Regions from separate parts of the Saccharothrix sp. CB00851 genome, predicted to be linked through region 1. Evidence: riboswitches for the same ligand, from Rfam matches in the RefSeq annotation. Region 1 holds a riboswitch; each other region holds the start of a gene.

Region 1 (10,100 bases):
GCGGTCGCGGAGGGAGGCCGGTGGGCGGAAGCGCTCGCCGTAGGTGTCGGCCAGGTAGTCGGCGCGCTCCACGAACTCCGTCAAGCCGTAGGAGTTGATGAACTGGACCGTGCCGCCGCTCCACGGCGCGAAGCCGAAGCCGAACACCGAGCCCACATTCGCGTCACCGACCGACGTGAGCACGCCCTCGTCCAGGCACCGCACGGTCTCCAGCGACTGGATGAACAGCAACCGGTCCTCGACGTCCCGCTCGGTCACGCCCGCGTCGGCCCGCGCGTACCGGGACAGGCCCGGCCACAGGAACTTCTTGCCGCCCTCCGGGTACTCGTAGAACCCGGCACCGCCGGACTTGCCCGTGCGCCCCTCGGCGACCAGCTCCTCCAGCACCTTGAACGCCGGGTGGTCCCCCAACGCGCCCGCCACCGCCGGGTCGTCGGCCAGCGTCTGGTCCCGGATCTTGAGCTGCAACGTCAACGTGACCTCGTCGGACACCGCCAGCGGGCCCACGGCCATGCCCGCCCGACGGGCGACGTTCTCGATCAACGCGGGCGACACGCCCTCCGCCACCATCGACACCGCCTCGGTGACGTAGGTGCCGAACGTCCGCGACGTGTAGAAGCCCCGGCTGTCGTTCACCACGATCGGCGTCTTGCCGATCTGCAGCACGTAGTCGAACGCCCGCGCCAACGTCTCGTCCGACGTCTTCTCCCCGCGGATGATCTCCACCAGCCGCATCTTCGGCACCGGCGAGAAGAAGTGCAGCCCGATGAACCGCGAGGGATCACCCACCGCCGACGCCAGCCCGGTGATCGGCAACGTCGACGTGTTCGACGCGATCACCGCGTCCGGCAGAGCGGCCGACTCCGCCGCCGGCAGCACCTTGTTCTTCAGCTCCCGGTTCTCGAACACCGCCTCGATCACGAGGTCGCAGCCCGCGAGGTCGGCGTCGGAGTCGGTCGGCGTGATGCCCGGCGTGTCACCGGCACCCCGCTGCGCGGCCTCCAGCGTCACGTCCTTCAGCACGACCTCGATCCCGGCCTTGGCGCTGACCTCGGCGATGCCCGCGCCCATCATGCCCGCGCCGAGCACGCCGACCTTCGACACCTTCGACCGCTCGACCCCGGCCGGCCGCGACCCGCCCGCGCTGATCTCGTTCAGCTGGAACCAGAACGTGTTGATCATGTTCTTGGAGACCTGGCCCGCCGCCAGCTCCACGAAGTACCGCGCCTCGACCTTCAACGCCGTGTCGAAGTCCACCAGCGCGCCCTCGACCGCGGCGGCCAGCACCTTCTCCGGTGCCGGGTACACGCCGTGCGTCTTCTTCCGCAGCACGGCGGGCGCGGCGGCGAGCAGCCCGTACAGGTTCGGGTCGCCGACCCGCACGTCCGGCACGGTGTACCCCGGCTTGTCCCACGGCTGCTGCGGCGCCGGGTTCTCCTTGATCCACGCCCGCGCCTTGGCGATCAGCTCTTCGCGTGAGGACGCCAGCTCGTGCACGATCCCGGCCTGCAACGCCCGCGCCGGCCGCAGCTGCTTGCCCTCCATCAGCAACGGCAACGCCGGCTGCACGCCGAGCAGCCGCACCATCCGGGTCACGCCGCCACCGCCGGGCAGCAGGCCCAGCGTCGCCTCGGGGAGCCCCAGCTGGATCTTGTCGTCGTCCAGCACCACCCGGTGGTGGCACGCCAGCGCGATCTCCAGGCCACCGCCCAGCGCGCTGCCGTTGATCGCGGCGACGACGGGCTTGCCGAGCAGCTCCAACCGCCGCAGCTGGCCCTTGATCTCCTCCAGGAACCCGAGCGCCTCGGCGGCGTTCTCGGGCGTGATCCGGATGAGCACGTTCAGGTCTCCACCGGCGAAGAACGTCTTCTTGGCCGACGTCAGCACCACACCCGCGATGTCGTCGCGCTCGGCTTCCAGCCGCGCGACCGCCGCGCCCATGTCCTGGTGGTACTCGGCGTTCATCACGTTCGCCGAACCGGACATGTCCATCGTGAGGGTGACGATGCCCTCGTCGTCCCGCTCGAAGTGGATAGCCATCAGACCCTCTCGATGATCGTCGCGATGCCCATGCCGCCGCCCACGCACAACGTGGCCAGCCCGCGCCGCAGGTCCCGGCGCTCCAGCTCGTCGAGCAGGGTGCCCAGGATCATGCAGCCGGTCGCGCCCAGCGGGTGGCCCATGGCGATCGCGCCGCCGTTGACGTTGACCTTGTCGTCGGGCAGGTCCAGCTCGCGCTGGAACTTCAGCACCACCGACGAGAACGCCTCGTTGATCTCGAACAGGTCGATGTCCTCGACGGTCAGCCGCGCCTTGTCCAACGCCTTGCGCGCGGCCGGGGCGGGACCGGTGAGCATGATCGTGGGCTCGGATCCGACGACCGCGGTCGCGATGATCCGCGCGCGGGGCGTCAGGCCCAGCTCCCGGCCGATGCGTTCGTTGCCGATCAGCATCGCCGCCGCGCCGTCCACGATCTGCGACGAGTTGCCCGGGGTGTGGACGTGGTCGATGCGCTCCACGGTCGGGTACCGGTCGATGGCCACGGCGTCGAAGCCCAGGTCGCCGTGGAACGAGAAGCTCGGCTTGAGCTTGCCCAGCCCTTCCAGCGTGGTCTCCGGGCGGATCGCCTCGTCGTGGTCGAGCACGACCGAGCCGTTCTGGTCGACCACGGCCACCAGCGACCGGTCGAACCAGCCCTTGTCCCGGGCCAGCGTCGCCCGCTGCTGCGAGCGCAGCGCGTAGGCGTCGACGTCCTCCCGAGTGAACCTCTCCAGCGTGGCGATCAGGTCCGCGCTCACGCCCTGCGGCACGAAGTTGACCGCCATGTTGGTCTCCGGGTCGGCCATCCACGCGCCGCCGTCCGAGCCCATCGGCACCCGCGACATCGACTCGACGCCACCGGCCACGACCAGGTCCTCGAACCCGGACGCGACCTTGGCCGCGGCGAGGTTCACCGACTCCAGGCCCGACGCGCAGAACCGGTTGAGCTGCACGCCCGCCGGCCGCAGGTCCCACCCGGCCGCGAGCACCGCTGTGCGGGCGATGTCCGCGCCCTGCTCGCCGACCGGTGACACGACGCCGAACACCACGTCGTCCACCGCGGAGGTGTCCAGGTCGTTGCGCCGCGCCAGCGCCGCGAGCACCCCGGAAGCGAGGGTGATCGGCTTGACGCTGTGCAGCGAACCGCGCTTTCCCCTGCCACGCGGTGTGCGCACCGCGTCGAAGATCAAGGCTTCGCTCATGTACTCCACGGTAACCACGGCACTCGACCCTGCCCATGACCGAGCGAGGTGACTTAATAGCTCACCATCCCGTGGGGTCGAGTCCTGAGGGCTCCCAGGCCGGGGGCGAGACCCTGACCGTTTTGCTCACGATCACGGGTCACCCTGGCGCGCTGCGGTCATGGCGGACAGGTCCGACCAGTGGGAACGTCGAGTCATGCCAACTCGCCGTTCCGCATGGATGACCGAGGACCTGGACCAGTTGCGCAAGCTGGCTCGGACGTTCCTCGAGAGGGAGGCGGTCCCGCACCAGGAGCGCTGGGCCGCGCAGAAGCAGGTGGACCGGGACTTCTGGACCAAGGCGGGCGAGGTCGGCCTGCTCTGCCTGTCCATCCCCGAGGAGTACGGCGGTGGCGGCGGCACGTTCGCGCACGAGGCCGTGCTGCTGGAGGAGCAGGCACGGTGCGGTGACAGCGCGTGGGGCAACAGCGTGCACAGCGGCATCGTCGCCCACTACCTCAACGCCTACGGAACCGAAGAGCAGAAGCGGCGGTGGCTGCCGAAGATGGCGTCCGGCGAGTACGTCGGCGCGATCGCCATGTCCGAGCCCGGCGGCGGCTCCGACCTGCAGAACATCAAGACGCGGGCGCTGCGGCGCGGCGACGAGTACGTGCTGTCCGGCTCGAAGACGTTCATCACCAACGGCGCGCAGGCCGACCTGGTCATCGTCGTCGCCAAGACCGATCCCAGCCAGGGCGCGACGGGCATCTCGCTGCTCGTCGTGGAGACCGCGCAGGCCGAGGGCTTCCGCCGCGGCCGGGTGCTGGACAAGGTCGGCATGCACGGCCAGGACACCGCCGAGCTGTTCTTCGACGACGTGCGCGTGCCCGCGGCGAACCTGCTGGGCACCGGCGAGGGTCAGGGGTTCATCCAGCTGATGCAGCAGCTGCCGCAGGAGCGGCTGATCATCGCGGTGGCGTCCGTGGCGGGCATCGAAGCCGCGGTGGACCTCACGCTGGCCTACGTCAAGGACCGCACGGCGTTCGGCCGCGAGCTGATCAAGTTCCAGAACACCCGGTTCAAGCTCGCCGAGTGCGCCACCGAGGCCCGTGTGACCAGGGCTTTCGTGGACGAGTGCGTCCAGGACCACCTGGCGGGCCGGCTCGACGTGCCCACCGCGGCGATGGCCAAGTGGTGGGCCACCGAACGGCTGTGCCAGGTGGTGGACGAGTGCGTGCAGCTGTTCGGCGGCTACGGCTACATGACCGAGTACCCGATCGCGCGCGCGTGGGCGGACGCCCGCGTGCAGAAGATCTACGGCGGGACGAACGAGATCATGAAGGAAATCATCGCGAGGTCCCTCTGACATGCCGGGACCTCTGGAAGGGCTCAAGGTCGTCGAGCTGGCGGGCCTCGCGCCCGCCCCGTTCGGCTGCATGGTGCTGGCCGACCTCGGCGCTTCGGTGGTGCGGGTGGACCGCGTCGGCGGCGGTACCGAGGTGCCCCTGCTCGGGCGCGGGCGGCGGTCGATCGGCGTCGACCTGCGCCGACCGGAAGGCGCCGAGCTGGTGCTCCGCCTGGTCGCCGAGTCCGACGTGCTGGTCGAGGGCTTCCGGCCGGGGGTGACCGAACGGCTGGGCATCGGGCCGGCGCAGTGCCTGGCCCGCAACCCGCGACTGGTCTACGGGCGGATGACCGGCTGGGGACAGGACGGCCCGCTGGCCGACCGCGCCGGGCACGACATCAACTACATCGCGGTGGCGGGGGCGCTGGAGCCGATCGGCCGGGCCGGCGCGCCGCCGACCGTGCCGCTCAACCTCGTCGGCGACTTCGGCGGCGGTGGGCTGCTGCTGGCCCTGGGCGTGCTGGCCGCGCTGTACGAGCGGGAGCGGTCCGGGCGCGGTCAGGTGGTGGACGCGGCCATGGTCGACGGCGCGGCGCTGCTGACGACGTTCCTGCACGGCATGTCGTCGGCCGGCGCCTGGCCCGGTGCGCGCGGGGAGAACCTGCTGGACGGCGGCGCGCCGTTCTACGACGTGTACGAGGCCGCGGACGGCGGGTTCGTCAGCGTCGGGGCGCTGGAGGAGAAGTTCTACGCCGAGCTGCTGGTCGTGCTCGGCCTGGCCGACGCCGGGCTGCCCGGGCGGCACGACCCGGCGAACTGGCCGGAGCTGCGGTCACGCATCGCCGCCGCGGTGGCCACCCGGACGAGGGATGAGTGGGCGGCGCTCGCGGAGGGCACCGACGCGTGCCTGGCGCCCGTGCTGGCCCCCGGCGAGGCGCCCGGGTACGGGCACAACGCGCGGAGGGGGACGTTCGTCGAGGTCGACGGGGTGGCGCAGCCCGCGCCCGCGCCGCGGTTCGACCGGACGCCCGCGGCCACGCCGGGCCGACCGCCCGCGGTGGGTGAGCACACGGTCGCCGTCCTGGGTGAACTGGGGCTGGGGGAGGACGAGATCGAGGGGTTGCGGCGGTCCGGGGTCGTCGCCTGAGGAGACCGGTGCCCGATTGGTCTGGAAAAGGGCGCGGTAAATCACCTGAAGGGGGACCGGAATTGAGTGGCAGCCCGCATCGACCTTTGTCACGCTCGGTGCGTACGTCGGCGCAATCAGGTGATGGGCGGCGAAGAGATGAACGTGTCTTGGAACCTCGGTGTCCGTGCCTGGGGGGTGGGCGAGTGCCCGTACCTTGGTGATCGGCGGGACCGCTGGTCCCCTTGATCGTCCGTTCGGGTGACAGTCGAGGTGGTTCCAGCCTGGTTGCGTGGTCGTTCCGGCGGCCGGTCGGGCGATGGCGGCGGGATCGACCGTCATCATCCGGGTGAATGAGGGACCATGGCCGTTGACACGACCGGAGCGGCGCCCGGCCGCCCTGCCCAGTGATACGGACGGAGAGCGATCAGTGAACGTCAAGAAGGTGGTGACGCTGGCGGCGGTCGCGCTGGTGCTGTTCCTCCTGATCACCCAGCCGAACGAGTCCGCCGAAGCGGTGAGGACCGCGCTCGGGTGGCTCCAGTCCGGCGCCGAGTCGATCATCACCTTCGTCCGCAGCCTCTTCGCCTAGATCACCCGCCGCACCGCCGCGAACTCCGCTCAATGCGGTCACGATCGGTGACTATGCGCCCCGGACGTTGCACCGTACGGGTGGAATGAGGGCTATAACGCCCTGGTAACAGGGTTTTAGACAAACCGGGGTCTAGCGGTTGTCGGTACCCGCTAATACGGTGCGTCGCATTGGCTGATCTTCGACCGATGAGGAGGCAGAATGGTCGAGGACTCCGGAGTCGACGAGCTGTTGCGGCAGTGGGCGGCTGAGCGCTCGGACGACGCCGAGCTGCAGGAGGTGAACCGGATCAAGGACGCGTGGCTCGCGGAAGCCCCGCCGTCCGCACCGGGGATCCCCGTGCAGCGGGCGAATGGCGGTTCCCGCGGCCTGGTGAAGGTCGAGTCCGCGGATCCGGCGTACGTGGCGGCGATGCGGAAGCGGGCGCCCGAGGTGCCCGAGGTCCTGCTCGCGGCCGCCGCCAGCTACTGGCAGCTGGTGGGTGACCTGTCCGAGGCGGAGCTGTGGTGGGACGCGGGCATCAGCCCGTTGGACCAGCGCGCTCTGGACTACCGGGCGGCCGGGCTCACGCCCGCCGACCTCGGTCGTCGCCTCGGCCCGATGACGGTGCTCCAGCACCTGCGTCGGGGTAGTGCGGCGGCCTGGTGCGTGGCCAGGCTGCAGAGGCAACGCCGGGACGGCGTGGCCTAGGTCCGACGAGTCGGGGCGGGCTCCTGAGGTCTTGGAGCCCTCACCTTTCCCAGGGGCGGGCTCCTGTGCGGGGAGCCCCAGCCCCGTGTGAAGTAGGAAGTACTCTTGAGGCGTGCGAGGCCTCATCACCCCCCAGCGGCTGGCCATCGTCGCCGTGTGCCTGGCGTCGCTGGTCGTGTGCTGCGGGCTGGCCTACTGGCAGTGGGAGCGGTTCTCGCAGGCCGGTGGCACGTTCCAGAACCTCGGCTACGTCTTCCAGTGGCCGCTGTTCGGCCTCTTCCCCGCGTTCATGGTGTGGCGCATCCGCAGGCTGGACGCCCGCCGCAAGGCCGAGGCCGCCGAGGCGCCCGCCGACGTCGCGCCGGAGCCGGTGGCCGAGCCGTCCCGGCCGGTCGTTACCGTTGAGCCCGTCAGAACACCCGCGCACGACGACGAGGACGAAGAGCTCGCGGCCTACAACCGCATGCTCGCCGAACTCCACGCGCGGGACCAGCGGTGAGGTGAAGGTAGGGCGATGAGCGGCGCGTTGAGCAGGTTCCGGTTCATGGCTTACGTGGTCGGTGTCGGCCTGCTGCTGCTCGTGGTCGCCATGATCGCCAAGTACGCGGGCGGCAACGAGGGCATGATGCAGGTCGTCGGCCCCGTCCACGGCTTCCTGTACGCGGTGTACCTGGTGCTCACCGTCGACCTCGCGCTCAAGGCCCGCTGGTCGATCAAGGGCACCGTCCTGGTGCTGCTCGCGGGCACGATCCCGTTCGTGTCGTTCTACGCCGAGCGCAAGGTGGTCGAGAGCGTCCGGGCCGAGAAGAGCCTGTGACCGGGGTTGACCCCGCCCGCCGGGCACCCCTAGCGTCTGGCGGTACCAACTGAACACGGCCGTCGATGTCGAGCGGGAGAGTCCCCGACCGGGGCGCCGAAGGAGCAACTCCTCCCCGGAATCTCTCAGGCACAGGTACCGCCCGACGAAGGCAACTCTGGAAAGCAGGCGCACCCGGTGCGCCTCGCCCACGGTGCAAGCCGCCCTCACCCGGCGGCGAAGCTCTCAGGCTCATGGCAGAGGGGGAGGCTCACTCGACGAGGAGTCTCCGGTGGACCGTGTCATCCTTTCGCTCGTGAATCTCTCGGACGTGCCGCCCGCCGACCCGACCGGTCGGCGCCGCCGCCATGTCCGCACCCAGGGAGGGCCCGCCTGATGGAAAGCCGCCGCACGCCCCTGCACGCCGAACACGAGGCGCTGGGCGCCATGTTCACCGACTTCGCGGGCTGGCGGATGCCGCTGCGCTACGACAGCGAGCTGGCCGAGCACCACGCGGTGCGCACGTCGGCGGGCCTGTTCGACCTGACCCACATGGGTGAGATCCTGCTCACCGGGCCGCAGGCGGGCGCCGCGCTGGACCACGCCCTGGTCGGCCACGCGTCCGCGATCGGCGTCGGCCGCGCCCGGTACACGATGATCTGCGAGGCCGACGGCGGCGTGATCGACGACCTGATCGTCTACCGCACCGGTGACCAGGAGTACCTCGTCGTCGCCAACGCCTCGAACGCCGCCGTCGTCCACGAGGCGCTGGTCGAGCGGGCGAAGGGCTTCGACACCACGGTCGAGGACAAGTCCACCGACTACGCGCTGCTCGCCGTGCAGGGCCCGAAGTCCACCGCCATCCTCGCCGGCCTCACGCCCACCGACCTGACCTCGGTCAAGTACTACGCCTCGTACCCGACCGAGGTGGCGGGCAAGCCGGTCCTGCTCGCCCGCACCGGCTACACCGGCGAGGACGGCTTCGAGCTGTTCGTCGCGCCGGACGACGCCGCCCACGTCTGGCAGGCCCTCCTGGAGGCGGGCGCGCCGCACGACCTCAAGCCCGCGGGCCTCGGCTGCCGCGACACCCTCCGGCTGGAGGCGGGCATGCCGCTGTACGGCAACGAGCTGGGCCGCGACCACACGCCGTTCCACGCGAACCTCGGCCGGGTGGTGAAGCTGGACAAGCCGGGCGACTTCGTCGGCCGCGACGCCCTCGCCACCGTCGCCGAACAGGGCGTCGACCAGGTCCTGGTCGGCCTGAAGACCACCTCGCGCCGTGCGCCCCGGCACGGCTACCCCGTGCTCGACGCGTCCGGCAACCCGATCGGCGAGGTCACCAGCGGCGCGCTCTCGCCCACCCTCGGGTACTCCGTGGCCATGGCGTACGTCACCGTCGGCAACACCGAACCCGGTACCCGGCTGTCCGTCGACGTCCGGGGCAAGCACGAGCCGGTCGAAGTCGTCGCACTGCCCTTCTACAAGCGATCCAGCTAAGGGAGAGACCCACACATGTCCGAGCACTTCAACACCTCCCTCGCGGAGTTCGACCCGGAGGTCGCGGACGCCGTCGCCGCCGAGCTGCACCGGCAGCAGAGCACGCTGGAGATGATCGCCTCGGAGAACTTCACGCCGGTGTCGGTGCTCCAGGCGCAGGGCTCGGTGCTGACGAACAAGTACGCCGAGGGCTACCCCGGCCGGCGCTACTACGGCGGCTGCGAGAACGTCGACGTGATCGAGCGCCTGGCGATCCAGCGCGTCAAGGACCTCTTCGGCGCCGGTTTCGCCAACGTCCAGCCGCACTCGGGCGCGCAGGCCAACGCGTGCGCGATGTTCGCCCTGCTCCAGCCCGGTGACACGATCCTGGGCCTCGACCTGGCGCACGGCGGGCACCTCACCCACGGCATGCGGATCAACTTCTCCGGCAAGCTCTACAACGTGGTGCCCTACCACGTCTCGGAGACCGACGGCCGCGTCGACATGGCCGAGGTCGAGCGCCTGGCCCTGGAGCACCGCCCGAAGCTGATCGTCGCCGGCTGGTCGGCCTACCCCCGCCAGCTGGACTTCGCCGAGTTCCGGCGCATCGCCGACTCCGTCGACGCCTACCTGATGGTCGACATGGCGCACTTCGCCGGTCTCGTCGCCGCGGGTCTGCACCCGAGCCCTGTGCCGCACGCGCACGTCGTGACGACGACCACGCACAAGACCCTCGGCGGCCCGCGCGGCGGCGTGATCCTGACCAACGAGGCCGACCTCGCCAAGAAGATCAACTCGGCCGTGTTCCCGGGCCAGCAGGGTGGGCCCCTGGAGCACGTGATCGCGGGCAAGGC
Region 2 (10,100 bases), on a different contig from region 1:
CTCCACACGGCCTGGCTCACCACGTTGTTCGTCATCGCCCTGGTCCGGGTAGCCACCATGTGGGAGTACTCCGACCGGACGGTCGGCGAGTTGTACGACGACCTCAGCATGGCGATGGACCGGGGCATCTCCGAACACCGGGCGAGCCAGATCTCCGCCATCCTGGACCGGGAGAACGCGCTGGAGAAGCTGGCGGCGGAGTCCGCGCTGCTCCACCGGGCCAGGGCGGTGTCCAGCCACCTGAGGTGGGTGCGGTCGCGCTTCGCGCTCACCGTGCTGGTGATCGTCCTGGGCGGCGCCACCGCGACATCCGTCGGCACCCTGGGCGGGATCTTCACCGTCGAGTTCCACTCGAAGAACACCGCCGACGTGCTCAGCCTCGTCGCGCTCACCACAGCGGGCGTGTTGGCGATCATCACGGTGCTGTGGTCGGTCGGACGCCCACCGGAGTGACGGAGAGACCATGGACGTGCTCATCGTCGGCGGCTTCGAACCGTCGGGCCACGACTCGACCGCCACCGCGCTGGCCCAGGCGGCGGTGCGACGAGGACACCGGGTGCACGCCTGGAACTGGCGGGAGGTCCTGCCCGGGGTCGACACCCACCCGGTGTTCCACCTCCACCGGCGGGCGATCCCGGCGGGAGCGCCGCACGCGTGCGGGATCCTCGACAGCGAGGCGATACCCGAGGCGCTCGGTCCGGACCTGGCGCACCTGCTCCCGGATCCCGCCGACTACGACGTGGTGTTGTCCGCCCATCCCTGGTCCACCGCGGTGGCCATCACGGCGATGGAGTCGGTGACGGGCACCATGCTCGTCGACTGCCACGGCGAGTTCGCCCCGTTCCCCAACGGCTTCCACGAACGGGTCGACCTGTACGTCGGTGGCCGGTTGTCGCGATCGGTCCCGGCGTGGGTCCGCCGGCGGTGCGTGCCGACCGGCGTGCCGGTCCGCGCACAGTTCGGCCGGGACCGGCGTCCGAAGGAGCCCAAGCTGGTCCTGCTGGGAGGTTCGGCCGGCCACGCGATCACCGAGACCGCCCGGCTCGCCGCCGGTGTGGCCGAGCGCGTCGGGGCACGGCAAGTGGTCGCGATCGCGCCGAACGACGAGGTCGCGTCCTCCTGGCGGACGGCCGGAATCCCGGATGTGGCCGTGGAGCCGACGGACATCAGCTCCCAGCTCGCCGACGCCACCTGGTTGATCACGAAGGCGAGCGGTCCGCCGGTCGCCGAAGGGCTCGCCAGCGGGTGCCAGGTGCTCTGCCCGCCGTCCGGTGTCTTCTGGGAGGACGAAGCACGCGCGTACCTGAGTGCAGAGCGCGTCGTCCACCCCCTCGCGCCCCTCGGGGCAGTGCCGAGTCGGGTGGACGTCGACGTCGAAGCGGCACGGCGCGTCGCACAGGAGTGCGTCGACGCGGGTTCGGCGATCTGGACGAGCATCGAACAGCGCTTCCGGACCGACGCCGCACCGACACCGGTCGAGCCGGCCGAGGTGGAGCTACTCGCCCGGCTTCGCGCCGAAGCGCTGCGGTGGCCGGAGGAGAACGCCGCGCTGCCCGCGGTCAGCGCGGCGTTGGCCGACATCATCGACAAGTGGTAGCGCCGAGCCGCCCCGTCGAGAAGCGGTGGCGCCAAGCCGTTCCGACGTGGGCGGAACGGGGTTCCGGCACCCGCGTGCGCGGTGCGACGCGGGTGCCGGCCGGATCAGCCATCAGCCGCCGTAGGCCGAGACCGGCGGGCAGGAGCAGACCAGGTTGCGGTCGCCCTTGGCGCCGTCGATGCGGCGCACCGGGGGCCAGATCTTCGGCGCCGAGGTGCCCGCCGGGAACACCGCCACCTCGCGGCTGTACGGGTGGTCCCACTCGGTCGCGATGGAGGCCGCCGTGTGCGGCGCGTTGCGCAGCGGGTTGTCGTCCACCGGCCACTCGCCCGAGCCGACGCGGTCGATCTCGTGCTTGATCGCGATCATCGCGTCGATGAACCGGTCGATCTCGCCCAGGTCCTCGCTCTCCGTCGGCTCCACCATGAGCGTGCCCGCCACCGGGAACGACATGGTCGGCGCGTGCAGCCCGTAGTCCGCCAACCGCTTCGCCACGTCGTCCACCGTCACGCCGGTCGCCTTGGTGATCGGCCGCAGGTCGAGGATGCACTCGTGGGCCACGAACCCGCCCTCGCCGGTGTAGAGCACCGGGAAGTGCTCGTCCAACCGCCGTGCCACGTAGTTCGCCGCCGCGACGGCGGTGAGGGTGGCGCGGCGCAGGCCGTCCGCGCCCATCATCCGCACGTACGCCCACGAGATCGGCAGGATCGACGCCGAACCCCACGGCGCGGCGCTGATCGGGCCGACACCGGTCGCCGGACCGGCGGTCGGCTGCAACGGGTGGTTCGGCAGGAACGGCGCCAGGTGGGAGCGCACGCCGATCGGCCCGACACCCGGACCACCGCCGCCGTGCGGGATGCAGAACGTCTTGTGCAGGTTCAGGTGCGACACGTCCGACCCGAACTTGCCGTACTGGGCCAGCCCGATCAGCGCGTTGAGGTTCGCGCCGTCCACGTACACCTGGCCACCGGCGTCGTGCACCAGCCCGCACACCTCGCGCACGGTGTCCTCGTACACGCCGTGCGTCGACGGGTACGTGATCATGATGGCGGCCAGGTCGTCCCGGTGCGCGTCGATCGTCGACCGCAGGTGCTCGATGTCCACGTTGCCGTGGTCGTCGCACTTGACCACCACGACCCGCATCCCGGCCATCACGGCGGACGCGGCGTTGGTGCCGTGCGCGCTGGACGGGATCAGGCACACGTCGCGGTGGTCGTCGCCGTTGGCGCGGTGGTAGGCGCGGATCGCCAGCAGGCCCGCGAACTCGCCCTGGCTACCCGCGTTGGGCTGCAACGACACCGCGTCGTACCCGGTGACCTCGGCCAGCCACCGCTCCAGGTCACCGACGATGCTCAGCAGCCCCTCGGCGTCCGACGCGGGCGCGAACGGGTGCAGGTCGGCGAACTCCGGCCACGTGATGGGCTCCATCTCGGCCGTGGCGTTGAGCTTCATCGTGCACGAGCCCAGCGGGATCATGCTGCGGTCCAGCGCCACGTCCTTGTCCGACAACGACCGCAGGTAGCGCAGCAGCGCGGTCTCGGAGCGGTGCGAGTGGAACACCGGGTGGGTCAGGTAGTCGCTGGTGCGGCGCAGGTCGGCGCAGATGCCGTCGGCGGTGTCGGCGTCCAGGCCGTCCACGTCGGCGACGGTCACGCCGAACGCCTTCCACACCAGGTGCAGGTGCTCGCGCGTGGTGGTCTCGTCGCACGCGATGGACACCACGTCGTCGTCCACCTGCCACAGGTTCACGCCCAGGTCGCGCGCGGCGGACACGACGGCCGAGGCACGACCCTCGACGCGGGCGCGCACGGTGTCGAAGAACTCGCCGTGCACGATCTCGACGCCGCCCTCCAGCAGGCCGGCGGCCAGCACGGTCGCCATCCGGTGGGCGCGGGTCGCGATCGCCTTCAGGCCCTCCGGACCGTGGTACACCGCGTACATCGAGGCGATCACCGCGAGCAGGACCTGCGCGGTGCAGATGTTGCTGGTCGCCTTCTCCCGGCGGATGTGCTGCTCGCGCGTCTGCAGGGCGAGGCGGTAGGCGAGCGAGCCGTCCGCGTCCACGGACACGCCGACCAGCCGTCCGGGCAACTGCCGCTCCAGGCCCTGTCGCACGGCCATGTAACCGGCGTGCGGCCCGCCGAACCCGATCGGCACGCCGAAGCGCTGCGTGGTGCCGATGACGACGTCCGCGCCGATCTCGCCGGGCGGGCGCAGCAGCGTCAACGCCAACAGGTCGGCGGCGACCACGGCCTGCGCGCCCGCCTTGTGGATCTCCTCGACCACCGACGCGTGGTCGCGCACCACGCCGGACGCGCCCGGGTAGGACAGCAGCACGCCGAAGAAGTCACCGCCCAGGCCGAGCCCTTCGATGCCCTGCGACAAGTCGGCGGTGACGATCTCGATGCCCAGCGGCTCGGCGCGCGTCTCGATGACGGCCAATGTCTGCGGCAGCGTGTCGGCGTCCACCACGAACTTGTTCGACTTCGACCGGCCCGCGCGGCGCACCAGCGTCATCGCCTCGGCGGCGGCGGTGGACTCGTCCAGCATCGAGGCGTTGGCCAGCGGCAGACCGGTCAGGTCGGCGACCATCGTCTGGAAGTTCAGCAGGGCTTCGAGCCGGCCCTGGGAGATCTCCGGCTGGTAGGGCGTGTACGCGGTGTACCAGGCGGGGCTCTCCAGCACGTTGCGGCGGATCACCGGCGGGGTGGTCGTGCCGTAGTAGCCCAGGCCGATCATCTGCGTCATCGGGCGGTTGCGGGCGGCGAGGGCGCGCAGCTCGGCCAGCGCCTCGGTCTCGGTGGCCGGCGCGGGCAGGTCCAGCACGAGGTCGCGTTCGCGGATCGACTCGGGGACGGCGTGCTGCGCCAGTTCCTCCAGCGAGCCGACACCGATCACGTCGAGGATGCGGGCCAGCTCGGCGGGCCGCGGGCCCACGTGCCGGTCGGCGAACGGGGTGCCGTGCTCGAGTGCGGCGAGGGGGATGCGGTCCTGCGTCATCGGTGCTGGCCTCCAGGGCTCCGGACAGACTTCTGCCGTTGCCCTCCCCCTCTGTCTTCTGCCCGACGTCGGGCGCCTGAGAGCTTCACCCGGTGGTCCGGGCTTGCACCGTCGGCGGGGTCGAGCGGTCGTGCCCGACCCGCTTTCCAGAGGCGTCTCACCCGCACGGTCCTTGCGCCTGAGAGGTTCCGGGGAGGATTTGCTCCTTCGGCGCCGAGACTGGCTCGGACTCTCCCGCACGGGATAAAGCGACTACGCGCGAAATCGTACCTGTCACGGGGGTGTGCGGTACCGCCGGCGCGACGTGGATCTCAGTGCCGCGCACCGGTTCCGCCTACCGCCGGGTCAGCCGATGGCCCTGGTGCGGCGGCGACGGGACAGCTCGTCGTCGGCCGCTTCCACGATCTCGGCCCCGTCCGCGCGTTCGGCGGGGAAGTCGTGGATCGTGCCGCTGATCTCCCGCATCGCACCGGAGACCGCGATGCCGAACACCCCTTGGCCGCCTTGGAGCAGGTCCACGACCTCCTCCGGCGACGTGCACTCGTAGACGGTGGTGCCATCGCTGAACAGCGTGATCCGGGCCAGGTCCTGCACGCCGCGGCGGCGCAGGTGGTCCACCGCGACCCGGATGTTCTGCAGCGAGACACCGGTGTCCAGCAGTCGCTTGACGACCTTGAGGACCAGGATGTCCTTGAACGAGTAGAGCCGTTGGCTGCCGGAACCGTGGGCGCTCCTTATGGTGGGGTTGACCAACCCCGTGCGCGCCCAGTAGTCCAGCTGGCGGTAGGTGATGCCCGCGATCTGGCACGCGGCGGGGCCGCGGTACCCGACCAGTTCGTCCGGCAGCGAGGAGTCCGGGAACAGCTCACCCTGTTCGCCGGATCCGGCCCGGATGGGCGCTTCCTCGACCACGCCTGCCTCCCCTCGGTCCGGTCACGACGACCGGCGACCAACGTGAAGCCGCCGCGGTGCCCGAATCACACCGTGGCAATTCACCTGAGTTCGACGGTAAGACCGGCTAGGGGGCAGGTCAACGCGACGCGCGGGGCGTGTCTGACCTCAACGTGAGGTTGAGGTTGAGAGAGACGCCTGTCGTAAGCCATTCGGGTGACGTTTAGTGATCGTTTAGCGGCGGGGTGCTGACGTTGTGTAACCCGGAGGTGTGACACCTGGAGGTGGCACGCGGGGTTGATCCACAACGCACCGCGCACGCTTGCGGAGGGCCGTTCACGGCTCCGCGCCGACGTTTTCGGCCCTTCGCAGGTGGCGGTGGGTGGGGGCGAAAAGCTTTCAAGCGTCCTCGCCGGACGGGCAGATCAGCAGGATGACATCCCGTTCGTTCCGTCTCCGTCTTGTTCCGTCGGGAACTCCCGCTGGGTTGGTGGTCCCGGGGTACGTGTCATCCCACCGACCTCCCTCCGGGCTACCACACGCGTCAAGAGGGCGCCCGAAGTTGGAGTATCAGGCAACGCTCGCACGAGGCCCCCTTGACACGTGCGGTAGGGCTACGCCAGGTCGGCGGGATGACACGAACCCCTACCTCTGCAAAGCGGCCGCACCCGCCCCGGGCCCGCTCGACCCCGCGCCCGATCGCGACCCCCGGCACGTGCCACTGGCGGCGCTGTTTGCCCTTCCAAAGGTAGGGCTTCGTGTCATCCCGCCGACCTGGCTTTGCCCTACCGCACGTGTCAAGGGCGGCGCGTCCAACTTCGACTGTCACTTCACTGGAGCCTCGCGCCGCCCTTGACACGTGTGGTAGCCCGGAGGGAGGTCGGTGGGATGACACGGAGTCCGGGACCACGACCCAACAGGACATCCCCGACGGAACAAGACCGAGACGGAACGAACGGGAGGTCATCCTGCTGATCTGCCCGTCCGGCGAGGACGCTTGAAGGCTTTTCAAGCCGTCCACCGCGAGCCAAGGCGCCAGCTACATGCCCCGGCGTGGCCTACGTGTCGGCCCCGCGGAAGTCCTCGGGCGAGACGGAGTCGAGGAACTCGCGGAACTTCTCGACCTCGTCCTCCTGCTCGTCCGGGATGATGAGGCCGGCCTCGGCCAGCACCGACTCCTCCGCGTGGATCGGCACGCCGATCCTCAGCGCCAGCGCCACCGAGTCACTGGGCCGAGCGGACACGCGGATGTCGCCGTCGAACACGAGTTCCGCGAAGTAGGTGCCCTCCTGCAAGTCCGTGATCCGCACCTGCTCCAACTGCCGGCCGAGGGCTCCGATGACGTCCTTGAGCAGGTCGTGCGTCAACGGCCGGGCAGGACGGACACCTTGCTGCTCCAACGCGATCGCCGTGGCCTCGACCGATCCGATCCAGATCGGCAGGTACCGTTCGCCCTCGGTTTCGCGCAGCAGCAGGATCGGCTGGTTGGCGGGCAGTTCCACCCGCACGCCGACGACGCGCATCTCGCTCATCGGGTCTCGCCTCCCTCAGCGCGCTGAAATTCTGGCGTCCCCGCTACCAACGAGGATCCCCCACGTACTCTTTCGACGCTACCCGCCAAGCGGGCCCTGTGCGCAACCGCCCGCCCTCATCGGATCACGATGCGGACACGCGTTCACCTCGGCGAAACAGGCCGACCGGTGACGTCACGCAGGCCAACCTTCACCAACAGTGTGTGCAGCGTTACGGAAAGCGCCGCCAGCTCCCGCACCACGTCCTCGCGGTCGCGTTGCCGGTGGGCCGCGCCGACGGCCTGCTCGACCAGCCCGACCTCGCGGTCCGCCGCGGCGCGGAACGGCCGCAGGTGGCGTGCTTCCAGGCCGTGCTCGGCCATCGCCCGCACGGTCGAGGCGATCTGCACCGCCTCGTGGTCGTAGAACCCGCCCGCACCGGCCCTGATCAGGCCGAGCTGCTCCAGCTCGACCAGCACCCCGGCTTCGATGCCCGCCCTCGCCAGCAGGTCCTCGCGGGTCACCCGGTGCCCGACCGCCGGGGACGGGTCGACCGCGCGCAACGCCTTCGCCGCGCTCTGGTCGGCCGCGTCCAACTGCTCCTTGATGACCTTCAGCGGCAGGTACCGGTCCCGCTGGGCGGACAGCACGTACCGCAGGCGGTCCACGTCCGCGGCCGTGAACTGCCGGTACCCCGATGCCGTGCGCGCCGGGCGGACCAACCCCTCCGACTCCAGGAACCGGATCTTGGAGATGGTGACGTCGGGGAAGTCGGGCCGCAGCTGCGCCAGCACCACCCCGATGCTCAACCCCCCGCGTGGCCGCCCGGCCGCCGTCACCGGAGCCCCATCGCTCAGGCCCCCTGGCCCCCGGCGCCCGGACCGGTCAGGAACACCAGGCGGAACTTGCCGATCTGCACCTCGTCGCCGTTGGCCAGCACCGCCTGGTCGACGGGCTCGCGGTTGACGTAGGTGCCGTTCAGGCTGCCCACGTCGATGACCACGAACTCACCACCTTCACGGCGGAACTCGGCGTGGCGACGGGAGACCGTCACGTCGTCGAGGAAGATGTCGCTGTCGGGGTGCCGCCCCGCGCTGGTCGTGTCGCGGTCCAGCAGGAACCTCGACCCCGCGTTGGGGCCGCGCTTGACCACGAGCAGCGCCGACCCGGCGGGCAGCGCGTCGACGCCCGCGACGGCAGGCTCCTGGGCGGGCGCCTCGGCGCCCTCGACCTCGGCGAGGAAGTCCGCCCGGAAGACGGAGGTCCGCTCCGGGGACTGCTCTGGCGGAACGCCTGGCCCGTCGTTCGTGCTCACCTGAGCTCTCCTCCTGCTGCTGGAACCGTCGAGACCGCTAGAACCTATCGTGCCCGAACCCTTGTCTGAGGAGCGGCTCCCCCACCGACCGAAGAGCCGCCGGAAGATCGACGTCACTCCCCCGCCACCAGCTCCTGGTACGCCGCGGCGTCGAGCAGGTCGTCGACCGCGGTCGGGTCCTCCAGCCGCAATTCCACCATCCAACCCTCGCCGTACGGGTCGGAGTTCACCAGGTCGGGCTGCTGGTCGAGCGAGTCGTTGCGGGCGACGACCTCGCCCGCGAGCGGCGCGTAGATGTCCGACACGCTCTTGGTCGACTCCACCTCGCCCAGCGTCTGACCGGCGGCGACCTGCTCGCCGAGTTCCGGGAGCTGGACGAACACGACGTCGCCGAGCTGCTCCTGGGCGTAGTCGGTGATGCCCACTCGCACGGTGTCCTCACCCGTGCGCAGCACCCACTCATGTTCCTCGGTGTACTTGAGCTCCTCGGGAATCACCGCGGTGTGCTCCTTCAATGACGGTGGATCAACGCTCCGCCGGATCTTCCCACGTCGCTGTTCAGGCCGGCGCGACACCCGGCCGTCGCCGCATCGCGAGGGTGAACTGGTACACGTACAGCACCCCCGACCACAGGTACAGGGCACCGCCCCAGACCATGAACGCGTAGGCCACCGGACGGGCGACCTGGGCGGCCGTGGAGGCGCCCTGGGCGAGCAGGAGCATGGGGAACGCGTAGAGCAGGTTGAACGTGGCGGCCTTGCCCAGGTAGTTGACCTCGAACGGGCGGTAGCCGCGGGCCCGCAGCACCGGCAGGCAGACGCCGACGACGAGCTCCCGGCCGACCAGCACCGCGGCCACCCACCACGGCACGATGCCGCGCACGACGAACGCGACCAGCGTGGCGAGGATGTAGAGGCGGTCGGCGGCGGGGTCGAGCAGGGCGCCGAGCCTGCTCGCCTGGTCGAGCCACCGGGCGATCTTGCCGTCGAGCCAGTCGGACAGGCCCGCCGCGACCAGCACGACCAGCGCCCAGCCGTCGGCGTGCGGGCCGAGCAGCAGGTAGAGGAACAGGGGCACGCCGAGCAGCCGCAACACGCTCAGCGCGTTCGGGATGGTCAGCAGCCGGTCGGCGGGATCGTGCGACACGTCCGCACTGTAGTTGGCCGCCCGGCGTGCCCCGGTGGTCGACTCGCGGACCCGGGGTCCGCGGTGCCCGACCCGGCGGCCTCAGTTGTCCGAACGGGTGCGGCTCCAGCCGCGGCGTTGCAGTTCGGCGCCGCTGAGCGCGTGCGGACGACCTCGGTCGTCGACGCCGACCCAGCGGGCCCGGAAACCTTCGAGCACGTAGGCGTGGCCCTTGCTCCAGACCACGCTGCAGGGGGCTGTGGGCAGCGCCGCCGCGCCTGTGGTGCCGGCACGCGCCGCCCTGGGCTTCGCGGGCTCGGACTCGGTTTCCGTTCTGGTGCTCATGTGAATCCCTCCACCAGGGTTGTCGCTCACGGCTCTCGTGGCGTTATCCCCGTCACCCGATTCTGCGCGACTGTGGTCGAGACCACCTCCGCGTTCGTGCCCTGTCGCGGCCGGCGGCCGGTTGCGTCGCCGAGTTGCGCGTGACGGGTGGGAACGCTTCCCTTGAGGTGTAACCGGCCCCCGCGGTACCAAACCGTTCACCGTCCGTGGTCCGCCGCACACCGAATGGCGCACTACACTGGTGCCTATCAGGTAGCCACCCCCGTGCTTGTGGTGCCGCGACGGGCTACGTACGGTGGGTGGCGCAGCGGTTGAG
Region 3 (10,100 bases), on a different contig from region 1:
GGCGTGCGGCGGGTCGCGGACGGCGACCTGGACATCGTGAACCGGCTGGCGTCGACGTTGCACGACAAGACGCGCTGGGGCAAGGCCATCGGCGTGCGCGACCTGGCCGCCGGGTTCTCCGCCGCGTTGCGCGAGGAGCTCGACTTCCGGGTGGAGGCGCGCAACCTGGCGGCCGTGCGGGCGGCGTCCGACGGGACCGACGTGGTGCTGCCCGTCGTGCACGAGGACCTCTGCACGTCACGCGTTCTGGTGATGCAGCGGCTGGACGGCGTGCCCGTGCGGTCGGCGTCGTTGGAGTCGGTGGACCGGGACGCGCTGGCCCGCACGTTGCTGGACGTGCTGCTGCGCCAGGTGATGGTCAACGGCGTCTTCCACGCCGACCCGCACCCCGGCAACATCATGCTGCTGGGTGACGGCAGGCTCGGCATGCTCGACTTCGGCTCGGTGGGCCGGATCGACGCGCAGCTGCGGTCCGCGCTGGGCAAGCTGCTGCTGTCCATCGACCACGGTGACCCGGCGGGTCTGCGCGACGCGTTGCTGGAGCTGGTGGCCAGGCCCGACGAGATCGACGAGCAGCAGTTGGAGCGCGCGCTCGGGCAGTTCATGGCACGGCACCTGAGCACCGGCATGCGGCCGGACGTGGAGATGTTCGGGGACCTGTTCAAGCTGGTCTACCGGTACGGGTTGAGCATCCCGCCGGAGATCGCGGCGGTGTTCCGGGCGCTGGCCACGGTGGAGGGCACGCTGGGTGCGCTGTCGCCGGGGTTCAACATCGTGGTCGAGTCGCGGTCGTTCGCGGACAAGCAGTTCAGCGCGCACCTCACGCCCGAGTCGCTGCGGCGCACGGTGACCGAGGAGTTGCACGCGATGCTGCCGATGCTGCGGCGCCTGCCCCGGCGGGCGGACCGGATCTCCAGCGCGCTGGAGCAGGGGCGGCTGGGGTTGAGCATGCGGCTGTTCGCGGACGAACGGGACCGGCAGTTCATCGTCTCGCTGCTGCACCAGGTGATGCTGACCGTGCTGGGCGCGACGGCGGGCGTGATGGCCGTGCTGCTGCTGGGCGCGGAGGGCGGTCCGGAGGTGGGGCCGGACGTGTCGCTGTTCCAGGTGTTCGGCTACAACCTGCTGGTCATCAGCGTGCTGCTCGGGTTGCGGGTGGTGGTGACCATCTTCCGGCCACGCGGTTGACGCACTTGGTTGACGTGCTTGGTTTGCGGTGCAAACCTGATTGGGTGGCAGACCTGCTGGGCGACCTCGCCGACCTGCGCCGTCGGGCGCGCGCGGACCGGCACGCCTACCCGTTCCCGCTGCTGTTCTTCGGCGTCGCGTCGTTCCTGGCGCTGCCGCTGTACGCGCCCGCCGAGACGCCGTCACGAGGACTGGACGTGCGCTATCCCGTGCTGCTCGGCCTGTACTGGCTGGTCGTGCTGGTGGCGGGTGGCCTGGCGACGGTGTGGTGGTACCGCAGGCGGGGGGCGCGGGTGGGCATCGAGACGTCCACGCGGGGCTACCTCGGCGCGCTGGCGATCGGCCTGAGCGGTCCGGTCGTGGGGTTGGCGCTGGACAACCTGCCGCTCCGGTTCCACTCGGGCACAGCAGCCGGGTTGATCGTGCTGGCGGCGGCGACCGTGCTGTGGCGGCGGCGCGCGCCGCGGGTGGTGACGTTGACGGCGGCGGTGCTCGGCACGGTGGTGCTCCAGCACGACCAGCCGGTGATCGCGCAGTTCATCGCCATCGGCCTCGGCCTGGTGGTGCTGGCGGCGCTGGAGCGCAGCACCCGGTTCACCACCATCACCGCGGCCTACCTCGTGGTGCTGTGCGTGTCGGCCGGCTTCACACCGCTGGAGGTCTCACCGCCCACCACCTGGTCGATGGGCAGCGTGGTCCTGCTGCCCGCGTCGGTGCTCGTCGTCGGCGGCCTGGTGGGGTTGCGGCGTGGGTGAGCACCCGACCGCGTCGCTGGACGACGTGGTGCACCAGAAGCACCGGCTGGGCATCCTCACCGTGGCGGCCGAGGCGAAGCGGGTCGAGTTCGGCTACCTGCGGTCCACTTTGGAGTTGACGGCGGGCAACCTGTCGCGGCACATCGCGGTGCTGGAGCAGGCCGGGTTGGTGGCGGTGGAGAAGGGGTACGAGGCCAGGCGGCCGCGGACGTGGGTCAGCGTGACGCCGGCCGGGCTGGCCGCGTTGGCGGCGGAGATGACGGCGCTGCGCGCGCTGGTCGAGCGGCACGTAGCCTCGCAGCCATGAGCATCCACGACATCCCGCTGCGCACGCTGTCCGGTGAGCCGTCGAGCCTGGGCGCGTTGGGGGGCAAGGCGTTGCTGGTGGTGAACGTCGCCTCGAAGTGCGGCCTCACGCCGCAGTACAAGGGTTTGGAGCGCCTGCAGGAGCGGTACGCGGCGCAGGGGTTCTCGGTGGTCGGGTTCCCGTGCAACCAGTTCGCCGGCCAGGAGCCGGGCACGGCGGAGGAGATCGCGACCTTCTGCTCCACCACGTACGGCGTGACGTTCCCGCTGTTCGAGAAGATCGAGGTGAACGGCCCGTCCCGCCACCCGCTGTACGCCGAGCTGACCGCGTTCGCGGACGCCGACGGCGCGGCGGGTGACGTCCAGTGGAACTTCGAGAAGTTCCTGGTCGCCCCGTCCGGCGAGGTCGTCGCCCGCTTCCGCCCGGCCACCGAGCCGGAGGACGAGGCCGTGGTGAAGGCGATCGAGTCGGTGCTGCCCTAGTCCGAGGCGCGGGAGGCAGCCACCAAGCCACCTCCCGCGCCGACCGGCATCACGCGAGCCGGTCCAGCGCACGGATGTAGGCGGGAGCGACACCCCGGATGCGATCAGCGGGAATGTCACCCGCGAGAGCATCCACAGCCATCCCGACACCGGGCGCCTCAGCGCGACCGAACTGCTCCCGCAAGTACTCGAGCCCGATGGACGTGACTTCTCCGACGAGGGGGTCGGCCAGCAGGGAACCGAACGACGCGACGACCTCCGAGCGCTTCCCACCCACCATGAGTCGGTACACGTCACCAGCGTCCTTGTCGGTCAACCTGTCCTGACCGGCGGCCACCAGGCGATCATGGATCTTGTGCGCCTTGGCCACCAGGAGAGCGGCCGGCCCCGCGACGTTGACGCGTACCGAACGCGGAGCACCTTTCAACGCCGAGATCGTCATGGGCGATCGGTCCACGACGCTGGGTTCCAATCCCTCGACCCTCCGCGCGGTCATCCGGGCGTGCGGCGCGATATCAGCACTGCGACGACCACGGCCAGCCATCTTCTCGCCGACCAGGAGATCCAGCTCGACCGGGACCTCGACACCGCCCACCATCTCCCGACGCCTTCAGAGCCCTGGCTGGTTCTCGTGCAACAGCGTGAGACCTGCGGCCCTCAGCCGCTCAGGGATCAGCGGTTCGCTGTCCAGGGTCCGCGGGTCGATCGCCAGATCGCCGTCCGAGGTGTGAGCGGCGACCGCGATTCGAGCATCCTGGGTGCGCAGGTACACCGCCTGGGCGCCGACGACGGTAATCGATGGCAGGTGATCTCGCAGCGCCTCCAGTCCGTCGAGCAGGACGTCGCGCGCGACGATTGTCAAATCCGCGACATCGACACCTTCGGGAATTTTGGACACCTGGCCTCGCTTTCAGTCGGCCGACGGGCCGATGAGCTTAACCACGATCAGTCAGCCACGATTGGGCGACCACGTGCGCCGCCATTCGGGTTCGCGGTCCATCATGTGCGCCAATACCCGTTCGGCTCCGGCGGGCAACCGGCCCGGCCCGGCCAGTCCATCGAGCACCAGTTGCGTCAAAGCAACGTAGGTCAGACCGTCGTCGGTTCTGGTGCGCTCGAACACGACCTGGTCGTGGGCGCTCAGCAGCAGGACGTCCGCGCCTTCATCGACCCGGAGCAATCCGAGTTCCTCAAGCCAGTCGTCCGATACATCCGACCCATTGTCGACGTAGAGCATCAATTGGCCGCCCACGGTTGTCGGTGCGACCTGATCTACGGCGTACGAGCCGGTGACAGCAACGCGGGAGGACCCACGGTAGGAAGCTCCCACTTCCCGCAACCCGGCCAGGACCGCGCGGGGACCGTTGAGCGAAACAGCACCGACGTATGAGTTGGCACGAAGGAGGTCGTAGGTCTGCGCACGTGCGCGCAGCAACTCGGGCCAGTCGACTCCGATGATCGTGCGTCCCTTGCGGCGTATCAGGAGCTGATCTTCCAGCCTGCCGAGCAAGCGGGATACCCAAGGCAGGCTCACGTCGGTGGCGACCGCGATTTCCTTCGGCTGGTAGGGAGGAGTGAAATCGGCCAGGAAGCGCACGACGCGACCAGCCCGGGGTCCGGCCAGCGTGATGTTCCTCGAACCCGCGTTCCCCGCCGGAGGATTCGGATCCTTCGACGCACCTTGCGTCTGGATTCGAATCGAGGGGTAGGCGATCGAGATGGAGGCGTTCCCCGTCAGGTCCAGATAGGCGATGTCCTGCTCACGCAACTTCTGCCGAGTGCGAGGACTCAGCCAAGGCGCCGCCACCAACAAGAGAATCGACTTGGCATGGACCAGGCGCAAGATGTTGTCGATCTGCCGGATTCGCGTCTCGACCTCGAGAGGTGTGAGTTCGGACTGCACGATCACGAGCAATTCAGCCGGGGTGCCACGCTCGTAGGGTGGGTTCACACGGATCCGCGCATCGACCATGGCATCGCCGTCACGGGCGTCGTCGGGCAGGGGGAGCCTCGCGACCGTCCAGCCGGCACCCAGGACTTCGCGCAACGAACCGAGCGCCTGCTCCAGCAGGCCTTCCGATCGTGGTTCGAGTTCGCTCACCGCCGCGCTCCTCACCCTGCGACACGTAGGGCGAAGCCTAGACAAACTTGCCTCGTACGGCGACTTGCCTCACCGAGGCAACTGAGAGGAAGAGGCAAGTCGCCATCCATCGAACCCTCTGGCAGCCCTTCGGCCGGCATCGTTCACCACGCCGAAGGGCTACCAGAGTTCACCACCGAGATGAAGCCGCCGCCGGGGTCAGCACTCGATGACGTTGACGGCGAGGCCGCCGCGTGCCGTCTCCTTGTACTTGACCTTCATGTCCTTGCCCGTCTCACGCATGGTCTTGATGACCTTGTCCAGGGACACGAAGTGCGAGCCGTCGCCGCGCAACGCCATCCGCGCCGCGGTGATGGCCTTGATCGACGCCAGGGCGTTGCGCTCGATGCACGGGATCTGCACCAGCCCGCCGATCGGGTCGCACGTCAGCCCCAGGTTGTGCTCCATGGCGATCTCGGCCGCGTTCTCGACCTGCTCCGGCGTGCCGCCCAGCACCTCGGCCAGCCCCCCGGCCGCCATCGAGCAGGCCGAGCCGACCTCGCCCTGGCACCCGACCTCGGCGCCCGAGATCGACGCGTTCTCCTTGAACAGCACGCCGACCGCGCCCGCCGTCAGCAGGAACCGCACCACGCCGTCGTCGGACGCGCCCGGCACGAAGCGGGTGTAGTAGTGCAGCACGGCGGGCACGATGCCGGCCGCACCGTTGGTCGGCGCGGTCACCACGCGACCGCCCGCGGCGTTCTCCTCGTTCACCGCGAGCGCGAACAGCGTCACCCAGTCCATCACCCTCAGCGGGTCGGTGGCGTAGTGCTCGGCCTCCATCCGGCGGCGCATCTCGGCCGCGCGACGACGTACCTTCAGCCCACCGGGCAGCACGCCGTCGATCGTGCAGCCGCGCTCGACGCACGCCTGCATCACGTCCCAGATGTGCAGCAGCCCCGACCGCACCGCCGCCTCGTCCCGCCACGACAGCTCGTTGGCCAGCATGACCTCGCTGATCGACAGCCCGGTCTCCCGGCACCGCGCCAGCAGCTCGTCACCCGTGCGGAACGGGTGCGCGACCGACGTCTCGTCGGCCTTGATGCGGTCCGTGCCGGTGGCCGTCTCGTCCACCACGAACCCGCCGCCGACCGAGTAGTACACCGCCGAGTCGACCACGTCGTCACCCGAGTGGGCGGTGAAGCTCATGCCGTTGGGGTGCAACGGCAACGACTTCCGCCGGTGCATCACCAGGTCGGTGGCCTCGGTGAACACGATGTCCCGCACGCCGGCCAGCCGCAGCCGCCCGGTGGCACGGATCTCCGCCAGCCGCCGTTCGGCGTCCTCCGGGTCGACCTCCTCCGGCCGGTGGCCCTCCAGCCCGAGCAGGACCGCTTTCGGGCTGCCGTGCCCGTGCCCGGTCGCGCCGAGGGACCCGAACAGCTCGACGTGCACCCGGTCGACCGAGTCCAGCGCGGGCCGCAGCCGGTCGGAGAACATCATCGCCGCGCGCATCGGGCCCACGGTGTGCGAGCTCGACGGCCCGATCCCCACCGAGAACAGGTCGAACACGCTGATCGCCATGGCGTCAGTCCCCGGTCAGTTCCGCGTACTTCGCCGCGGTCAGCAACCCCGTCGCGTCGGTCACCGCCACCTTGAACAGCCAACCACCGCCGTACGGGTCGTTGTTGATCAACGACGGGTCGTCCACGACCTCGGTGTTGACCTCCACGACCTCGCCGCTGACCGGCGCGTACAGATCGCTGACCGACTTGGTCGACTCCAGCTCGCCGCACACCTCACCGGACGTCACCGCGGCGCCGACCTCGGGCAGCTCCACGAACACGATGTCACCCAGCGACTCCGCCGCGTACGACGTGATGCCGATCGCCACGGGCTCCTGGGTACCCGGCGCCCAGTCCACCCACTCGTGCTCGGGCGTGTACAGCAGGTTGTCCGGAAAAGTCACGACAGCGCTCCCTCACGGCAAGGTCCTCCAGCCCCACTCTGTCCTGGGACCTGAGAGCTTCGCCGTCAACGACGGCTTGCACCGTGGGTGCGCGCGTGAGCACGCTTTCCAGAGTCGCCTCACCCGAGCGGTTCTCGCTGCCTGAGAGTGTGCGGGGTACTTGCTCCTTCGGCGCCCCGGCCTGTTCACCGAGGTCTCTCCCGCGCGGGTTCCGGCGCTCATGACGCGCCGCGGCCGATGTTCAGTTGGTTGGCCCGAACGCTAGGTGCCCGTGCCGACGGGTGTCAACGCGGCCGAAGGCTTGTTCGACAAGCACAACGCCACACCATCGCGTTGGTGCTACCGGCACGATGACACCGAAAACCCGTTAACGGACCTTTGGTGTAACAACGGCCGAAGGAGCCCACCGTGCGGATCGCAGTTCCCCGCGAGATCAAGAACCACGAGTACCGCGTCGCGCTGACCCCGGCGGGCGCGCACGAGCTGACGCAGCGCGGTCACGACGTGGTCGTCGAGACCGGCGCGGGCCTCGGTTCGGCCATCACCGACGAGGAGTACCTGGCCGCCGGCGCGAAGGTGCTCGCCACCGCGGACGACGTGTGGGCCGAGGGCGACCTGGTGCTCAAGGTCAAGGAGCCGATCGCCGAGGAGTACCCGCGGCTGCGCAAGGGCCAGGTCCTGTTCACCTACCTGCACCTGGCCGCCGACCGGCCGCTGACGCGGGCGCTGCTGGACTCCGGCACCACCGCCATCGCCTACGAGACCGTGCAGACCGCGAACGGCGCGCTGCCGCTGCTGGCGCCGATGTCCGAGGTGGCGGGCAGGCTGGCGCCGCAGGTGGGCGCGTTCTCGCTGATGAAGCCGTCCGGCGGTCGCGGCGTGCTGCCCGGCGGCGTGCCCGGCGTGCACCCGGCGCGGGTCGTCGTGATCGGCGGCGGCGTGGCGGGCCTGAACGCGGCCGCGATCGCCGTCGGCATGGGCGCGGACGTGCAGGTCCTGGACACCAACGTGGACCGGCTGCGCCACATCGACGCGCTCTACCAGGGCCGCCTGCGCACCGTGACGTCCAACCGGTACGCCGTGGAGCAGGCCGTGCGCGAGGCCGACCTGGTCATCGGCGCGGTGCTGGTGCCCGGCGCGAAGGCGCCGAAGCTGGTGAGCAACGAGCTGGTGGCCGACATGAAGCCCGGCGCGGTGCTGGTGGACATCGCGATCGACCAGGGCGGCTGCTTCGCCGACTCGCGGCCGACCACGCACGCCGAGCCGACCTACCAGGTGCACGACACGGTCTTCTACTGCGTGGCGAACATGCCCGGCGCCGTGCCGCGCACGTCGACCTACGCGCTGACCAACGTGACGCTGCCCTACGCCGTCGCCTTGGCCGACCAGGGCTGGGAAGCGGCGCTGCGCGCGGACGCGTCCCTGGCGCCCGGCCTGAACGCGCACGAGGGCCTGCTGACCAACCTGCCGGTCGCGCAGGCGCACGGGATGACCCACACGCCGATCGACCTCTGAGGCGCGAACCGCGAAGGGCCCCGCTCACAGCACGTGAGCGGGGCCCTTGCCTACGTAAGACGGCCCGCTCAACCAGCCTGGGGGTCACTGGGAGCGGGCCGCGTGACCAATCTTAGCCGGGAACAGGGCTCCGTGCCCAGCGGCCCCACCGATCCGGCCGAAGTGTCACCCCTGCGGTGGCAACACGCTGTGTACACGTTCAAGCAATCGAATGAACCTGGGTGATAACGGGTAAGTCACGACGGCCTCGCGACCGATGCACAGGACGGGAACTCCGCAGCTACGCAGCGGGGTCGTCCGCTCGCGCGGCGTTCTGCCGCGCCACCTCCGATCGGAGTGCAGATGGCTGAACCTGAGGGCTGGATCGACTGCCACGACCCCTTCGGGCGGGACCGGTCGATGACCGTTCTCGTCGAGAACGACCGAGTTCTGCTGGTCGCGCCGCCGGGCGAGTCCGCTGTGATGTCCGTCACGCAGACGCGCAGGTTGCACCGCCTGCTCGACCAAGTCGCCGACAGGATGTGAGCGGCGTGGACGAGGCACTGCGCGCCGCCGTGCTGCGCCGCCTGGCGTTGCTGGACGAAGCCGCGGAGACCGGCGAGGCGGAGGCCCTCGTGCCGCTCGCCCGGTCCGAGATCCACCGCCTGGCCGACGGGTGGCGGCTGCTGCTGACCGTGCACCAGCCCGATCCGGACGGCCGCTGCGGCGCGTGCCCCGGCATCCTGCGGCACAAGAAGTGGCCGTGCCAGGTGTGGACGATGGCGCACCAGCACCTCATCGGCGACGGCCTGCCGCACCGGCAACGCCGCCGTCCGCTGCGGACGCTGCGCCATTCGAAGGACGTCGAGACGACCACCGAGATACCGAGGGTCGCGTCGAAACCACGGCACGCCCTCCCCGAGTGACCCTCCTAAGGCAGGATGACGCCCGGTAGGAGTACTCGGGAGGGACGCGTGCACGACGGCACAGGCCGCATCGTGGTGCAGAACTTGACCAAGCAGTTCGGTCCGGTCGCAGCGGTGCAGAACCTCAGCTTCACAGTGGAACCCGGTTCGGTGACCGGCTTCCTCGGCCCCAACGGGGCCGGCAAGACGACGACGCTGCGCATGCTGCTCGGCCTGGTGACCCCCACGGCGGGCATCGGACTGATCAACGGCAGGCCGTTCAGCCAGCTCGGCAACCCCGCGCGGGTGGTCGGCGCGGTGCTGGAGGCGCAGGGCTTCCACCCCAAGCGCACGGCACGCAACCACCTGCGGGTCTACGCCGCGGCGATCGGCGTGCCGGACTCGCGGGCCGACCAGGTGCTCCAGCTCGTCGGGCTCGGGGCGGCGGGCGACCGCAAGGCGGGCGGGTTCTCGCTGGGCATGAAGCAGCGGCTGGCCCTGGCCACCGCGCTGCTGGGCGACCCGCAGATCCTGGTGCTCGACGAGCCGGCCAACGGGCTGGACCCGGAGGGCATCGCGTGGCTGCGGACGTTCCTGCAGTCCTACGCGCGCAGCGGGCGGACCGTGCTGATCTCCAGCCACCTGCTCGCCGAGGTGGAGCAGACGGTCGACCAGGTGGTCATCATCAGCCGCGGCCAGACCATGTACTACGGGTCGCTCGACCAGCTGCGCGACCAGCAGCAGGCCCGCGTGCTGGTGCAGCCGTCGGACGTCGGCGCGCTGGTCGCGGCGCTGCGCGAGGACGGGATCACCGGGATCGAGCAGGTGCCGGACGGCCGCATCGCGGTCAGCGGCGTGGCGGCCAAGGAGGTCGCCGACACCGCGCTGAAGGCGGGCGTGTCGATCTACGGCCTGCAGGA

Evidence for each region. A riboswitch is a leader RNA that binds a small molecule or an ion and turns the genes downstream of it on or off. The one in region 1 is predicted to bind glycine.
Region 2: linked by a shared signal. The riboswitch ahead of gcvP (aminomethyl-transferring glycine dehydrogenase) and the one ahead of gcvT (glycine cleavage system aminomethyltransferase GcvT) in region 1 are both predicted to bind glycine.
Region 3: linked by a shared signal. The riboswitch ahead of gcvH (glycine cleavage system protein GcvH) and the one ahead of gcvT (glycine cleavage system aminomethyltransferase GcvT) in region 1 are both predicted to bind glycine.

The regions. Positions count from the first base shown of each region.
Region 1 is NZ_LWLC01000011.1:12,247-22,346, forward strand. It holds gene A6A25_RS11915 (3-hydroxyacyl-CoA dehydrogenase NAD-binding domain-containing protein) at 1-2,040, opposite strand, end outside; gene A6A25_RS11920 (acetyl-CoA C-acetyltransferase) at 2,040-3,242, opposite strand; gene A6A25_RS11925 (acyl-CoA dehydrogenase family protein) at 3,439-4,587, shown strand; gene A6A25_RS11930 (CaiB/BaiF CoA transferase family protein) at 4,589-5,713, shown strand; gene A6A25_RS44690 (hypothetical protein) at 6,123-6,284, shown strand; gene A6A25_RS11935 (transcriptional regulator) at 6,486-6,974, shown strand; gene A6A25_RS11940 (hypothetical protein) at 7,087-7,473, shown strand; gene A6A25_RS11945 (DUF3817 domain-containing protein) at 7,489-7,791, shown strand; glycine riboswitch at 7,855-7,942, shown strand; glycine riboswitch at 7,944-8,038, shown strand; gene gcvT (glycine cleavage system aminomethyltransferase GcvT) at 8,164-9,267, shown strand; gene glyA (serine hydroxymethyltransferase) at 9,283-10,100, shown strand, end outside.
Region 2 is NZ_LWLC01000013.1:38,304-48,403, forward strand. It holds gene A6A25_RS15410 (hypothetical protein) at 1-453, shown strand, start outside; gene A6A25_RS15415 (hypothetical protein) at 464-1,597, shown strand; gene gcvP (aminomethyl-transferring glycine dehydrogenase) at 1,709-4,597, opposite strand; glycine riboswitch at 4,754-4,844, opposite strand; gene A6A25_RS15425 (MerR family transcriptional regulator) at 4,943-5,509, opposite strand; gene A6A25_RS15430 (bifunctional nuclease family protein) at 6,547-7,020, opposite strand; gene ftsR (transcriptional regulator FtsR) at 7,164-7,838, opposite strand; gene garA (glycogen accumulation regulator GarA) at 7,853-8,314, opposite strand; gene gcvH (glycine cleavage system protein GcvH) at 8,428-8,811, opposite strand; gene A6A25_RS15450 (CDP-alcohol phosphatidyltransferase family protein) at 8,873-9,460, opposite strand; gene A6A25_RS15455 (hypothetical protein) at 9,542-9,784, opposite strand.
Region 3 is NZ_LWLC01000016.1:78,822-88,921, reverse strand. It holds gene A6A25_RS17760 (ABC1 kinase family protein) at 1-1,188, shown strand, start outside; gene A6A25_RS17755 (hypothetical protein) at 1,233-1,943, shown strand; gene A6A25_RS17750 (winged helix-turn-helix domain-containing protein) at 1,936-2,250, shown strand; gene A6A25_RS17745 (glutathione peroxidase) at 2,247-2,732, shown strand; gene A6A25_RS44760 (hypothetical protein) at 2,782-3,330, opposite strand; gene A6A25_RS44755 (hypothetical protein) at 3,343-3,630, opposite strand; gene A6A25_RS17735 (hypothetical protein) at 3,682-4,833, opposite strand; gene A6A25_RS17730 (L-serine ammonia-lyase) at 5,032-6,396, opposite strand; gene gcvH (glycine cleavage system protein GcvH) at 6,401-6,781, opposite strand; glycine riboswitch at 6,900-6,994, opposite strand; gene ald (alanine dehydrogenase) at 7,190-8,296, shown strand; gene A6A25_RS17715 (hypothetical protein) at 8,639-8,821, shown strand; gene A6A25_RS17710 (hypothetical protein) at 8,827-9,201, shown strand; gene A6A25_RS17705 (ABC transporter ATP-binding protein) at 9,250-10,100, shown strand, end outside.